Regions from separate parts of the Cytobacillus sp. C11.1 genome, predicted to be linked through region 3. Evidence: predicted binding sites of a transcription regulator. Region 3 holds the regulator's gene; each other region holds the start of a gene.
The links. Region 3 encodes LexA, which represses DNA repair genes until DNA is damaged. Its sites were predicted from a motif close to CGAACATATGTTCG; they were not measured.
Positions count from the first base shown of each region.

Region 1: AC3ZVC_RS23735 (YolD-like family protein) is a predicted target of LexA. The motif match lies at 2,698-2,711, and genes of this name have one in related genera.
Region 2: dndB (DNA sulfur modification protein DndB) is a predicted target of LexA. The motif match lies at 1,946-1,959, and genes of this name have one in related genera.

Region 1 is NZ_CM176935.1:4,798,940-4,803,077, reverse strand. It holds gene AC3ZVC_RS23765 (S-layer homology domain-containing protein) at 1-195, shown strand, start outside; gene AC3ZVC_RS23760 (DUF3006 domain-containing protein) at 182-430, shown strand; gene AC3ZVC_RS23755 (hypothetical protein) at 507-1,289, opposite strand; gene AC3ZVC_RS23750 (hypothetical protein) at 1,409-1,570, opposite strand; gene AC3ZVC_RS23745 (DUF8096 family protein) at 1,754-1,927, shown strand; gene AC3ZVC_RS23740 (YhjD family protein) at 1,924-2,304, opposite strand; gene AC3ZVC_RS23735 (YolD-like family protein) at 2,307-2,636, opposite strand; gene AC3ZVC_RS23730 (hypothetical protein) at 2,740-2,967, shown strand; gene AC3ZVC_RS23725 (LexA family protein) at 2,960-3,184, shown strand; gene AC3ZVC_RS23720 (DUF4177 domain-containing protein) at 3,199-3,393, opposite strand; gene AC3ZVC_RS23715 (helix-turn-helix transcriptional regulator) at 3,390-3,602, opposite strand; gene AC3ZVC_RS23710 (hypothetical protein) at 3,955-4,138, shown strand, end outside.
Region 2 is NZ_CM176935.1:3,128,580-3,132,717, forward strand. It holds gene dndC (DNA phosphorothioation system sulfurtransferase DndC) at 1-770, opposite strand, end outside; gene dndB (DNA sulfur modification protein DndB) at 772-1,869, opposite strand; partial or broken gene dptF (DNA phosphorothioation-dependent restriction protein DptF) at 2,151-4,138, shown strand, end outside.
Region 3 is NZ_CM176935.1:4,147,917-4,152,054, reverse strand. It holds gene AC3ZVC_RS20540 (hypothetical protein) at 274-459, opposite strand; cyclic di-GMP riboswitch class I at 514-599, opposite strand; gene AC3ZVC_RS20535 (DUF4257 domain-containing protein) at 737-1,021, opposite strand; gene lexA (transcriptional repressor LexA) at 1,304-1,927, opposite strand; gene yneA (cell division suppressor protein YneA) at 2,085-2,414, shown strand; gene AC3ZVC_RS20520 (YneB family resolvase-like protein) at 2,429-3,076, shown strand; gene AC3ZVC_RS20515 (DUF896 domain-containing protein) at 3,218-3,451, shown strand; gene tkt (transketolase) at 3,693-4,138, shown strand, end outside.

The DNA of each region.
Region 1 (4,138 bases), 650 kb from region 3:
GGAAACCAAACATATCATTTCCCTGATGGGTATACCTTAAGGGCAGGAGCCACAGTGTATGTTACATCTGGAACAAATGCAAAGGATCAGCCACCGTCTTATTTAAAGTGGACCGGGTCATATATATGGAACAATAGTGGAGATGCAGCGGAGCTATATAATGCAGAAGGTGTGAAGGTAAGTGAAATCAAGTAAGTATACTCTTGACCGTTTTGAAGGAGATTTAGCAGTCTTATTGTTAAGAGATGATGAATCTGTAGAAAAGGTTATTCCTAAGAGTAAACTTGGAAAGAAATTTCATGAAGGCGATATTCTTTTAGTTACCTTTGATGAAAATCAACAAGTTCTAAAGGTACAGTTTTTAGAAGAAGAAACCATGGAATATCGACAAAAAGTAAAAGAATTACTGAGTAAACTAAAGAGAAAGTAATAAAGAATAGCCCTTCTCAATGAGAGGGGCTATCTCATATGCTGTTTATCGTACAAAATCACCAGTTTTTTCTAATTTATAGCACTTTATCTTTTTTCTTTTGTAAAAATTGACGCAAATCATTAAGGTATTTATCACCGCCCGTTTTTATTTCTTTGAAATTTGTGCTTATTGAACCAAAAGGATTGCCATTAACGAACCTAGTTGTAACATTTTTTTCCGGAATATAGAGAATCCAATTTTCACCATCATTGTTAGCACCTATACCCAGTCTTGAAATACCAAATTTGTTTAATATAAAAAAGCTCACTATACCATTTACGTCTTGGTTAAAACATCGCTGAAATGCACTTAGTAAAGGAATTGTATAAAGTCCATCTATTGTTGGAGGATCAATTTCTTTCCGCGCTTGGTCATGGGCTTTTCGAAATTCATCCTGTTCTTCTTCCCCCATTCCTATCAAATGAAGACCGACCGACTTAGGTTGGGGAATAAACGTATTAGAATCAACTTCATATACATTCCATTTCCCTTTTTTAATAAAAATCAAGAAAGAAGTATCCTTGCCGTTAAAATTCTCCTGTAACTTGTTACTGATATCTAGTGCAACATTAAAGATATTTTTATTGGTGTCTATATTATTTTTATTAAATGCTTCAATAGCTAAATTAGCTTTATAGTAATCTCCTGCATATGCAATTACCAAAAAGTCATTTACAATTACTACTTTATTTGCCTGATCTGTATAAGAAGTAGGTTTTCCATCATCTGAAGCAAAATTAACCCTACTATCACAAGCTAAGTAAACCGTATCATTAGTAAGGATAGAGCTTGTAACAACCGCCGAAATTAATGTCATAATTATCACCTCATATAAACAATAATAAAATATTAGTTCAAGGTGCTCAAAAATCAATCTTAATAAACTTAGTTTAATGAGAAATTAAATGCCCTTCTCAATCGAGAGGGGCGTTAATTTCAGTGCATTATTACATGATTAAATTGGCTAAACCACCTTTGGTTCCTCATGACAATATCCTCAAATTTCCCTCGATCTTCAATCTCACCTGGCGGCAGATAGTTACAATCTGCATGTATGATCCCCTTAAAGGTACCATCCATTACTACATCTACGCCCATCTTAAATTCTTCCATACAAACATGACAATGTGGATTTATATTATTTTTGGTCTTCAATTTTATCCCTCCCTTCAGCTAAATAATTCAGCTAATAGGAGAAAAGTCCTTGTGTCTAATTTGTGAATAATAAACAGCCTTCATTTATCCTGCAATGTTTGATATATTATCTTCTGGGGTGACAACATGGAATACGATTACGATAATATTGAACTAAATAAAATCTATACCTATAATGAATTACCTGATAAGCAAGCTGGGCGCTGTGACAATTGCGGAAACTCACATTTTAAATCCAAAGTTGGCGATGGTGAATTCCTTAGAGAGTGTAGTAATTGTGGAATGAAAAAGTCGATTTAATTATTGGCTTTTTCTTTTGATTTATATCGCTTATAAAGATAGTACTCCATTAACTCCTGCACTTTATTCCGGATCCGTGGGTTAAAGTAGTTGTGCTGTTCTTCAAACCCTTTGTAGATGAATAAAAACATTGTAAAAGCATCATCGCGGGCAATCTGCTCAACCTTCATCTGGCCCTGCCTTATAGCATTCCTTGTTTCTTTTAAATCCCTCTGAACAGCCTTAATGGTTTCCTCAATTAAGTGCAGATAAGGTTCCTTAAGTTTAAAGCCTGCTTTATCGATAATGATTCGATCACGTTCAAGAATGGTTAGCAGCATAGGAAGATAAATTGCTTGTTCTATAATATCGCGGTCTTTCTCTGGAATCCTTGTCATAATTAAACCCTCTCAACAGCCGTGATTTCTTCAATCATGATTTTTCTTTTCCCTTCCTCAGAATTAAAAAGGATGTATTTCATTAGCATATCCACTTTATCAACTATTCCGGTTATAGCCTGGAAAAAACCATCCTGCCAGATCGTTACCTTAATGGGAATGGTATAGTTCAGTGAGTCCATAACAACAAATCCAATCTCCTCAAGTTCCTGTTCATCCAGCTGCGGCTTCTTTTGTTTATTTTCATCATAGGTTATTTGTTTTAGCAATTTTAAATGCTCAGGCATAAAGAATGCGCCTTGCCATTTCATTTTTCCGCGATCACGAATCATTTCCTGTCAGCTCCTTATACTATAAATTATACAAACATTCGTTCGGAAATCAACTTGAAGTCGAACTATTGTTCGTATATTATTATGTCAAAAGGAGCTGGAAATGATGAATTGCTTGTTTAAATACTCAATGGAAAGTAAATTACCGATTGATTTAATCTATATAAATGATGCTGGAGAACTCACACATAGGTCAGTAATTATTAGAAAAATAACTGTGGAAGGCATCCTGACATTTGATATTGGTAAACAGCAGCTTAGATTGTTTAAACGAGCAAACATCTTATCTGCAGCCAAACAACGTAGAAAAAGAGGGGTTAATTATGCGTGATTTAACCAGGAGACAAAAAGAAACTTTAGGAGTGATAAATCAATATGTGAATGCACATAATTACCCGCCAGCATATCGTGATATAGCTGCAATGTTAGGATTGAAATCACCATCCACAGTGAGGGGCCTTCTTCATAAATTAAAGGATAAAGGATATATCAGCTGGGAGCCAACACAGCCAAGAACGCTGCGCATAATAAAACCGCCTCTTAATTGAGACGGTTTAATTTTTTATTCAGTTTCCCTCTTGAATAAGTAATTTACTTCGGTTGCAGAACCTCCAATTACTTGGGAATATACACTAACACATTCCCAGCCCTCTTGCCCTAATTTATTTAATTCTTCGTCTGGCGAACTCTTATCTTTTGATTTAAATAAACCCCCTGCTTTTCCAAAAGAAACAGTTTTGTATTCAAAATTTTTCATCTTATTTTTTCATCCTCCTGTAATTTATATAGGTCATCTACCTTTACGTTTAGTAATGCTGCAAGTTTCAATGCTTGTGGAATCGATGGGTATGTTTTGCCAGTGCACCAATTCGATAATGTGTTCTGAGATATACCGAATATCTTACAGATCTCTGGCCGGTTGTAAGGAGATTGTTTAATCCATGAACCTATTAAGACGATTACCATATTTATCACCCATTATATGTATTCGATACAAGCTAATTGAATCCTTTCATAAATTACTTGTGATAATTACAAAGAAATTTAGGATAGACAGGCAAGTTTCTAGTTGTTTGCCCATACAATGAACTATACACGGTAACTACACAGTAGAATATGAATTTCTAAAAGAATGCTGCAGCATTTGATATTTGTTTTCTACACAGATTCATCCATGTATATCTAATGCATTTGTACAACGAAAAAGGCTAAAAGAACAGCAAAAAGAAAATCTGTTAAGAGGGAGGCGAAGCCAGAAGACCTGAAGGGGGAGCGCGAGGGGGTTCGTGAATTTTCAAAAAACTTTTAGGAGGAAAAAATGATGTTATTTGAACCGATGTTCTTTATTGCAGGTGCAGCCACTATTGCAGTGACCTGTCTGGAGAAAACACTTGAATCTTTTGGTTATCATGCCTTGGGGAATACACTTAAAATCTTACTGCCAATAGCTGGAATTGTAGCTGGCGTGTATTTTCTTGAAACAAACGCTATTTTGGGGTGGT
Region 2 (4,138 bases), 1.0 Mb from region 3:
TTCCCACACGAGCCAGCACTTTCTTTTACTGATTTATCAACTACAAGTGGACATTCTCCGCTATTCGAATCCTGGTAAAGTCGGTGTAACTCATGATTATCGTCTCCCCAAGGAGAAGGGTGGTTTAATAAGTAGTCCCAAACATCATCTAGCGTAAAACTTCTTATTGGAGCGTAAACATATGCATTTGAAAGAGTCGAGTGTCGCATAAATGTTTTACCTTCTACAGTATGAGATCGGATTACGTTTCCGCGAGTGGCACTTTCGTCTTCACGCACCCCTAATACCATAATAACTTCTCCAAAGGATGAGACTTTGTCCATTATGAACTGGTTAGCAGGATCAATCTTTAAACGATCTGTACACCATCTGAATTGCTGATTAGGAGATGGGTATCCTTTTCCGATAATATTAACCCAAAATGATTGCTTGATAACTGGCTTTACTTTATGAGTTTCAATTGGCAAATCTCTTGTAAGTGCCTCATCTTGAATTCTCCTTAGAGTTTGATTAATTGAATTAATAATTAATGGAGTTTCAACTAAGGTGTCTGATGAGATTACATAAACTTTTTTATGCAATTCTTCTTTGTCCATCTCTGACAGAGCCTCAAACACTAGTTGTACTACTACTGTTGAATCCTTTCCACCGCTATATCCAACTACCCAGGGACGGTTATCTTCTTTATATGCTTTTTTTATATGCTCTTTAGCTTCATCTACATAAGGCATATTTTTTGATAGTAAATTACTGATGATGCCGTTTGTCATATCAAACTACTCCTTGAAAGAATTTATCTTCTAATGTTTGTTCTGCCTCAGTTAATGGAAGGCCTATTAATTGTTTAATTTTATTTGAGGTTAATTGAATTGTATAATTTGTTTTCTGAATTCTGCCGTTTTGGTTATAAGCTCTACCTAACCATTCTGAAGTGTTGCTTCTATTCCAATCAACTTTCTTAAGTTTCTTTATATATTTTTTCCAGTCGTTTTCGTTGTATTTAATAAGATAATTGCCAACTAGTCCCATCGCTTCAATAAATACTCCATGTCCAACAATGTAATTAGCTCTTAGGTCTCTTGGTGTTAATTCCTTTTGAAAGACCAAGTTCCATTCTACAATAGAATCAGTTAAAACTGACCAAAATTGCTTAAGAAATTGTTCTTCTGTTTGGGTAATTTCATCACCCTTAGTTTTCCCTAGTAATTTTAAATTTGTATTAAAAATATGATTTAATGCCATGATTTTGGGAGAGTTTTTCGATAGTGAAACTCTCTCTTTATCTGTATATCTATTAAGTAAAGGGATCGTAGTAATCAAATCTTTGGTAATTAAGGCAAGACGATCACGATGGTCATATAGAATTCCAATTGAAGAGGTTGTATTCACTGCATGTCTATTAAGATCTGAAAAAATTTGCTGAGACTTCCGTAATCCTTCATCATGATAGAAAACGACTGAAATTGTTTCATTTCCTAACTCTGGAGAAATTTTTAAAGCTTCTTCAATTGCTGCTCTTCGATGCTGTCCATCATTTATTAGGAATCTGGCATCTAAGGAAATTCTTAATTGACCAAGATCATTTAAAGAAGAGTCGTTGTTAAAAGGAATAAATTTTATGTCACCATCAATTGAAGCAGTAATAGAAGAGAAAACATAATCCTTTTGGTTTTCAACTATGTAATTGGTCATTTCAGGAATACGTGCTTTATTTAAAATTCTTTGTGACCGATGTTCTGGTGGAATTTCTTCTTCGTCAAACAGAAATATTTTTGGAATAATTCTTAATGGGCACATAGCAACAAAATATTCTTTATCTGCCTGTATACCTCTAATAGCAGGGAAATTATAACTAAAAGTAGCATCCATTTTCATTCCTCCTCATTACGTACGTAATGTTATAAAAATATTATAAACTTAGTTATTTCTATTTACAATAAAAATGCGAACTTTTATTCGGCTTTTCTAATCTGTAAATTAATTGTAAGTAAGGTGGTTACCTTGCTTAAAAATTGGCAGGGGAGTGTGATATGATGAAGTTAGTAAAAGATTAAGCATTCGGAGATGATTTTAGAATGAATACCACAGAGATTTATTTCTTAAATTTCTTAGAAAATATAAATGCAGATGCAGCTTTTATTTCGAAGAAAATGGAAGAGCTGCTTTTTGAAGATCCAAGCAGTTCCATTGTTAAAGCTAGACTATTTGCAGAGGAAATTCTTAATGAAGTCTTTAAGCAAGAGGATATTGAAGCACCTTATTTGTCAACTTTACACGATAAAATTTCCTTTCTTTCCAGAGAAGGTTACATAAGAAAAGAAATTCAGCAATCATTTGATACCATCCGTTTATCAGGTAATAAAGCTGCACATGACGGAAAATTTAACGATATTACTGCTGCTTTCAAGTTGCATAAAGAGATGTACAAGATTGGTGTATGGTTTTATGAAGTTTATTCATCAGAACAAGTCAAGATCCCTTTTTATGAAGTTCCAAAACCAAGACCTAAAGAAAACATTGAAGATATAGTAAAAAAACAAATATTAGAACTCTTAGGAGCAGGTAAGTTTGAACCATCAAAAAAAGTAGCAGTTGAACCAAATACAAATGAAGACGTTAAAGAAGAAGAGTCCACCAAGGAAGAGAAATCTAATTCAATTGAAGAATCAAGACGTCCTTTATTGAAAACAGATTTAAATGAGGGTGAAAGTTATCTTCTAAGAGAGCTAACAAGGCTAAAGGATTCTTCTCAGGAAGCTATTGAAAATGCTAGTCAGTTTAGTTCATTTAAAGATTATATGCATGTTGATAGGAAAATTCAGTTAGACTTAGAGTCCATTTTAAGTTCCCGTAAAAAAGAAGTTAGAGGGAATTTAATTCTACTATGCGGAAGTGTCGGAGATGGAAAATCACATCTTTTAGCTTACTTAAAAGAAAAAAAAGCAGACTTAATAAATGAGTACACAATTTTTAATGATGCTACAGAAAGCTTCTCTCCAAATAAGAATGCAATGGAGACATTGGAAGAAGTACTCAAAGGATTCTCAGACCAATTAATAGAGCAAAATGACCAAAAAGTGATATTAGCTATTAATATGGGTGTTTTGCATAATTTTATTAACACAAAACATAAAGCATACACTTATGATGCCCTTAAAAAATTTGTTGGTCAAAGCGACTTGTTTTCCCAAAATATTACAACTTACTACAGTGATAATTGCTTTGATTTACTCAGCTTTGGTGATTATCATCCATACGAAATTTCGGAACATGGTGCAAAGTCTTCATTTTACACTGCACTATTTGAAAAAGTGTTCAAGAAAACTGATGACAATCCTTTTTATTTGGCATTGCAACAGGATGACAAGAATAATCTTCATACAATGGTTCACGAAAATTATAAGCTTATGCAAAATGAATTTGTTCGTGAGCAGGCAGTTCAACTCATTATAAAATCTATTGTAGTAAAAAAATTAGTTATCTCAGCAAGAGCTTTTCTTAACTTTATTGCAGATATTATTATTCCGGATGAAGTTAAGAGTATTAAGCTCCTTTCAGAATTTGATGTACTTGATAGTTCAATGCCTAACCTGCTATTTAATAGAAAAGACAGGTCTACAATATTAAATGCAGTGAGTCAGCTAGATCCAATTCATAGATATTCCAGTCAATTGATCAGGTTGTTGTTGAGTTAAATACACTAAATGATTGGGATTCTCTAATTAAAGAATATATAAAAGACGAAGCACCCATTAGCTGGTTATCTCCCTTTAAATCTAATGAAAACTTAACTGATTATTCTTTTAACATGTTTTTTGAATCATTTATTCGAATTACTTATCTTACGAATGAAAATTTTTCATCAAAAGTCTCTGATAAAAGTTACTTAGATTATTTAAAAAATCTTTATTATTTTAATACAGGCGATAAGAGAAAAATTAAAGGCTTTTATGATGAAATTAAATCAGCTCTTTTTAAATGGAAGGGCAGTCCAAAGAAAGATTATATATATCTGAATAAGCCTTCAGATAAATATCGCTTAGCACAAAAATTAAATTTAAAACCTACAATTGAACATCTAAAGACGAATCCAAAAGAAATTCTAGATTCCTTTAAGCCTTCCATTGTTCTTGCCTAT
Region 3 (4,138 bases):
AGCCTTGGCCTCAGTGCCGAGGCTTTTTTGTGCGGTTAAGCTTGAGTGGTGATTTCCGTTCACTGAGCTCGCGTTCCGCGGTCGGTCTGACGCTCCTAGGTGCATTCGCGTCTGTGGTCTCCCGTTGACACGCTTCTCGCAGGGGTCAATGAATTATACATCCCCGAATAAATACCACATGAAGAATATGCGAGTGCGTTTTCACTCCTCAAGCTACAAAACGCAGTGCCATTAACAACAAACTTTAATATAGCCTAATATATAAAAAATCCATCACTGAATGATGGATTTGCAGTTCGGACAGGTGATAACCTTTTCCGGTTTGAATTTTATTTTTTTAAGATCCTTTTTGGTGAAAGTTGTAAAGGCATTGTATGTAAATCCGCATACACAGCTGTTTTGATCCTTTACGATGTGCACCAAGTTCGACTCCTTGCTAAGCACTGTTGGATAAATCATTTTTCACCCTTCTCATAGCTGATTTAGGCAAATTGTTCTGGTATGAATTGTCTTATAAGCAGCCCGGCTGCCATGACTTTAATCGTTTTAGGCCCGTGGCTTTGCGTCTCCCACTTTCATGGAATTTGCCCAGATGAAATAATATCATAAATTGGCGGAAAAATCATACTTTACCGGGATTTGTAATACAAACGCAAAACAGTTTAATGCAGTCACACAAAAAACCCCGTTCGATGAAGAACGAGGTTTTGTCTATATGAACTCTTTCTGCCAATCTCTATTCTTTATGTCTGATCTTTAAGAAATCGAGACATGTCAGCAGTGCATCTCCTCCAAATCCTGCAATAACCGAAAGGAGTACAATCTTTAAGGTAGAGTCAGGATCTGAAGATACGACCAAAAAAACAGCCGCTAAAGCCCCCATGATTACTTCTTCCAAGACCCCCAGGTAGATGAATTTCTTTGTCCTCCGGGGTTTTACCATTTTGCCTTCTTTCCGAATATGTCCAACGACACCGACCAGCCCACCAATCAACAAAGCGAAGGTAATGTTCAAAAACATATTTTCTTCACACTCCTAAAGTCGAGATTTTGGACAAGCGACCTTAGGTTGATTCTCGGTGTATTACCATTATATAGGGAGATGGTATAAATTAGTATGCATAAAAATACCGAATTTTCTGAAAATAAAATAGTTAAACTTTACTGTAACTTCCTTCCAAGTAAGAAGTAACTGGTACTATCGTATGATTTTATTCATAGGATCAGGTAATAAGAACTGTATATAATCAGTATTTTTCAAAAAATAAAAAGCAAACATAAATGCTTGCTTTTTGAAAGTCTATTAATGAATATGTCGATATACTCCAATTACCTTGCCAAGGATGGATACATTTCGAAGGATAATAGGTTCCATCGTAGAATTTTCAGGCTGGAGGCGAACATAATCTTTCTCCTTGAAAAATCGTTTAACGGTCGCTTCGTCTTCTTCAGTCATGGCAACAACAATATCTCCGTTATTAGCTGTGCTTTGCTGCTTAACGATTACATAGTCACCATCCAGAATTCCAGCCTCAATCATACTTTCTCCCATAATTTCAAGCATGAATACATGCTCGTCAGCTGGAGCCAGCCTTTCTGGGAGAGGGAAGTATTCCTCCACATTTTCAATCGCGGTAATCGGCTGGCCGGCAGTAACCTTACCAACGATCGGCACGTTTACTGCGCTAACTTTTGGAATGTGCGAAGACTCGTCCAAATCTAAAATTTCAATGGCACGCGGCTTAGTAGGGTCCCTGCGGATCAAACCTTTGCTTTCGAGCCTTGCGAGATGGCCGTGGACAGTAGAGCTGGAAGCAAGCCCAACTGCTTCTCCTATCTCTCTAACAGAAGGCGGGTAGCCTCTTAGTTTTACTTCTTCTTTTATAAATTCCAATATATCTTGCTGCCTTTTTGATAATTTCACCATCTTTAACGCACCTCGTATGATTTTCTTTGTCTTTATTATAGCATCAATTACCAGGTGATACAAACATAAGTTCGAATTTTCGTTGACATCAAACAAGTGTTCGGTCTATAATAAAAACATCAAATGCGAACATATATTCTAACAGAGGTGTTTAATAATGTTGAAAAAATTGTGGGATTCTTATTCTTATGCTATTATTCTATTCATTTTAAGCTTGGCAGCATCATTAATATTAGTTTTGCAAATGGAAACGCCGGATAGTGAAAAGTTTGTTAAAGTTACTGTATCTGAAGGTGACTCCCTTTGGGAAATCGCTGAAGATTTCTCAGCTGAACATTCACTGTCAGCAGATGAATTTATTAACTGGGTAGAACAAAACAATGGAATTGCCGGAGGAAGAATATTTCCAGGTGATGAAATTGTTATCCCTGTTAAAGCTGCGGAAGGGCAGCCATTTACCGAGCTTGCCAGTTCTGAACTCAAATAGTTAAAGGAGAAATTATGAAAGCAATTATATACTGCAGGGTAAGCACAACTAAAGAAACGCAGGAAACCTCTCTCTCCAGACAGGAAGAGGAGCTATTGAACCTGGCAAAAGAGAATGGTTTTGAAGTGGTGAAAGTTATTCGCGACCAGGCGAGCGGATACGATTTAGAAAGAGACGGGATACTTGAGCTTCTGGATTTAATAAAAGAAAAGGATATTAATGTAGTTCTGATCCAGGATGAGACACGGCTTGGGCGCGGCAATGCCAAGATTGCCATCCTCCATTGTATCTTTAAAGAAGAGGTCCAGCTTTACAGCATTTCCAACTACGGCAAGCTTCAGCTATCGGAATCGGACTCCATGGTATTGAGCATTGTCGGAATGGTAGAAGAGTATCAAAGAAAGCTTCATAATATTAAAATTAAACGGGGTATGCAAAGAGCGGTAGAAAAAGGATACCATCCTGAGAAAAATCTTAGTAATCAAGGAGTCAATGCCGGCAGGGAAAGGATCGAAGTCCCAATCGATGAAATTGTCCGGCTTCGAAAAAACGATCTCACCTTCGCCGAAATCGCAGCAACGTTAAGGGGATTCGGCTACAATATATCAAAAGCAACCGTACATAGAAGATATAAAGAATATGTTGATTCATTAGCAGAGTAGAGCACTTTTCTTGTCAAAAGTGCTCTTTTTTAGTATGATGGCATTTGAGTTTCAATATTTATAATTGGTGAAACTTGTAGTGTAACCAAACTTTCTTTTAGATTATCCAAAGGTTAACTTTTGATATAAAGGAGCTTAAGCATGCTGCCAAAAGAAAAACTTGCTCGAATTAACGCACTGGCAAAGAAGGCGAAAGAATCCCGTTTAACAGAAGAAGAAGCGAAGGAGCAATCTTCACTCCGCAGAGAATATTTGGAGACATTCCGCTCTTCGATGTTAAATACGTTAAAAGGCGTAACGGTCGTTGATCCTAAGGGCAATGACGTAACCCCTAAAAAACTGAAAGATCTTCAAAATAAAAACCGCCTTCATTAATATCATAATTGCAAGGGATACACATTCAGTTGTATTCCTTCTTTTAATAGAAAGCGGAGATGACCACCTTGGCATAATTTGCCGGCTATCTCCGCTTTTCTTTACATATGCCGGGTCTTTTTGTGTCAAAATAGTAACAAACCGGCTTTTTTTGTCTTTTTCCTGACCCAATTGGTTGTGAAAAAAACAGACACCCGATAATATAAATAGAGTAAGAATTACTCTCGAAAGGATGTATTGAATGTTTAATCAAACAGATGAACTATCCATCAGTTCCATTCGTACTTTATCAATCGACGCCATTGAAAAGGCGAATTCCGGCCATCCAGGCATGCCAATGGGAGCTGCGCCAATGGCTTATACACTTTGGACACGCTTCATGAACCACAATCCTAAAAACCCAGAATGGTTCAACCGTGACCGTTTCGTCCTTTCAGCGGGACATGGATCCATGTTATTATATAGCCTTTTACATTTATCAGGTTATGATGTATCAATGGAAGATATTAAGCAGTTCAGACAATGGGGAAGCAAGACTCCTGGCCACCCGGAATTCGGGCACACTCCTGGTGTAGATGCAACAACTGGCCCATTAGGACAGGGTATTGCAATGGCGGTTGGTATGGCTATGGCTGAACGCCACCTGGCTGCAACGTACAATAAAGACAATTATAATTTGGTTGATCA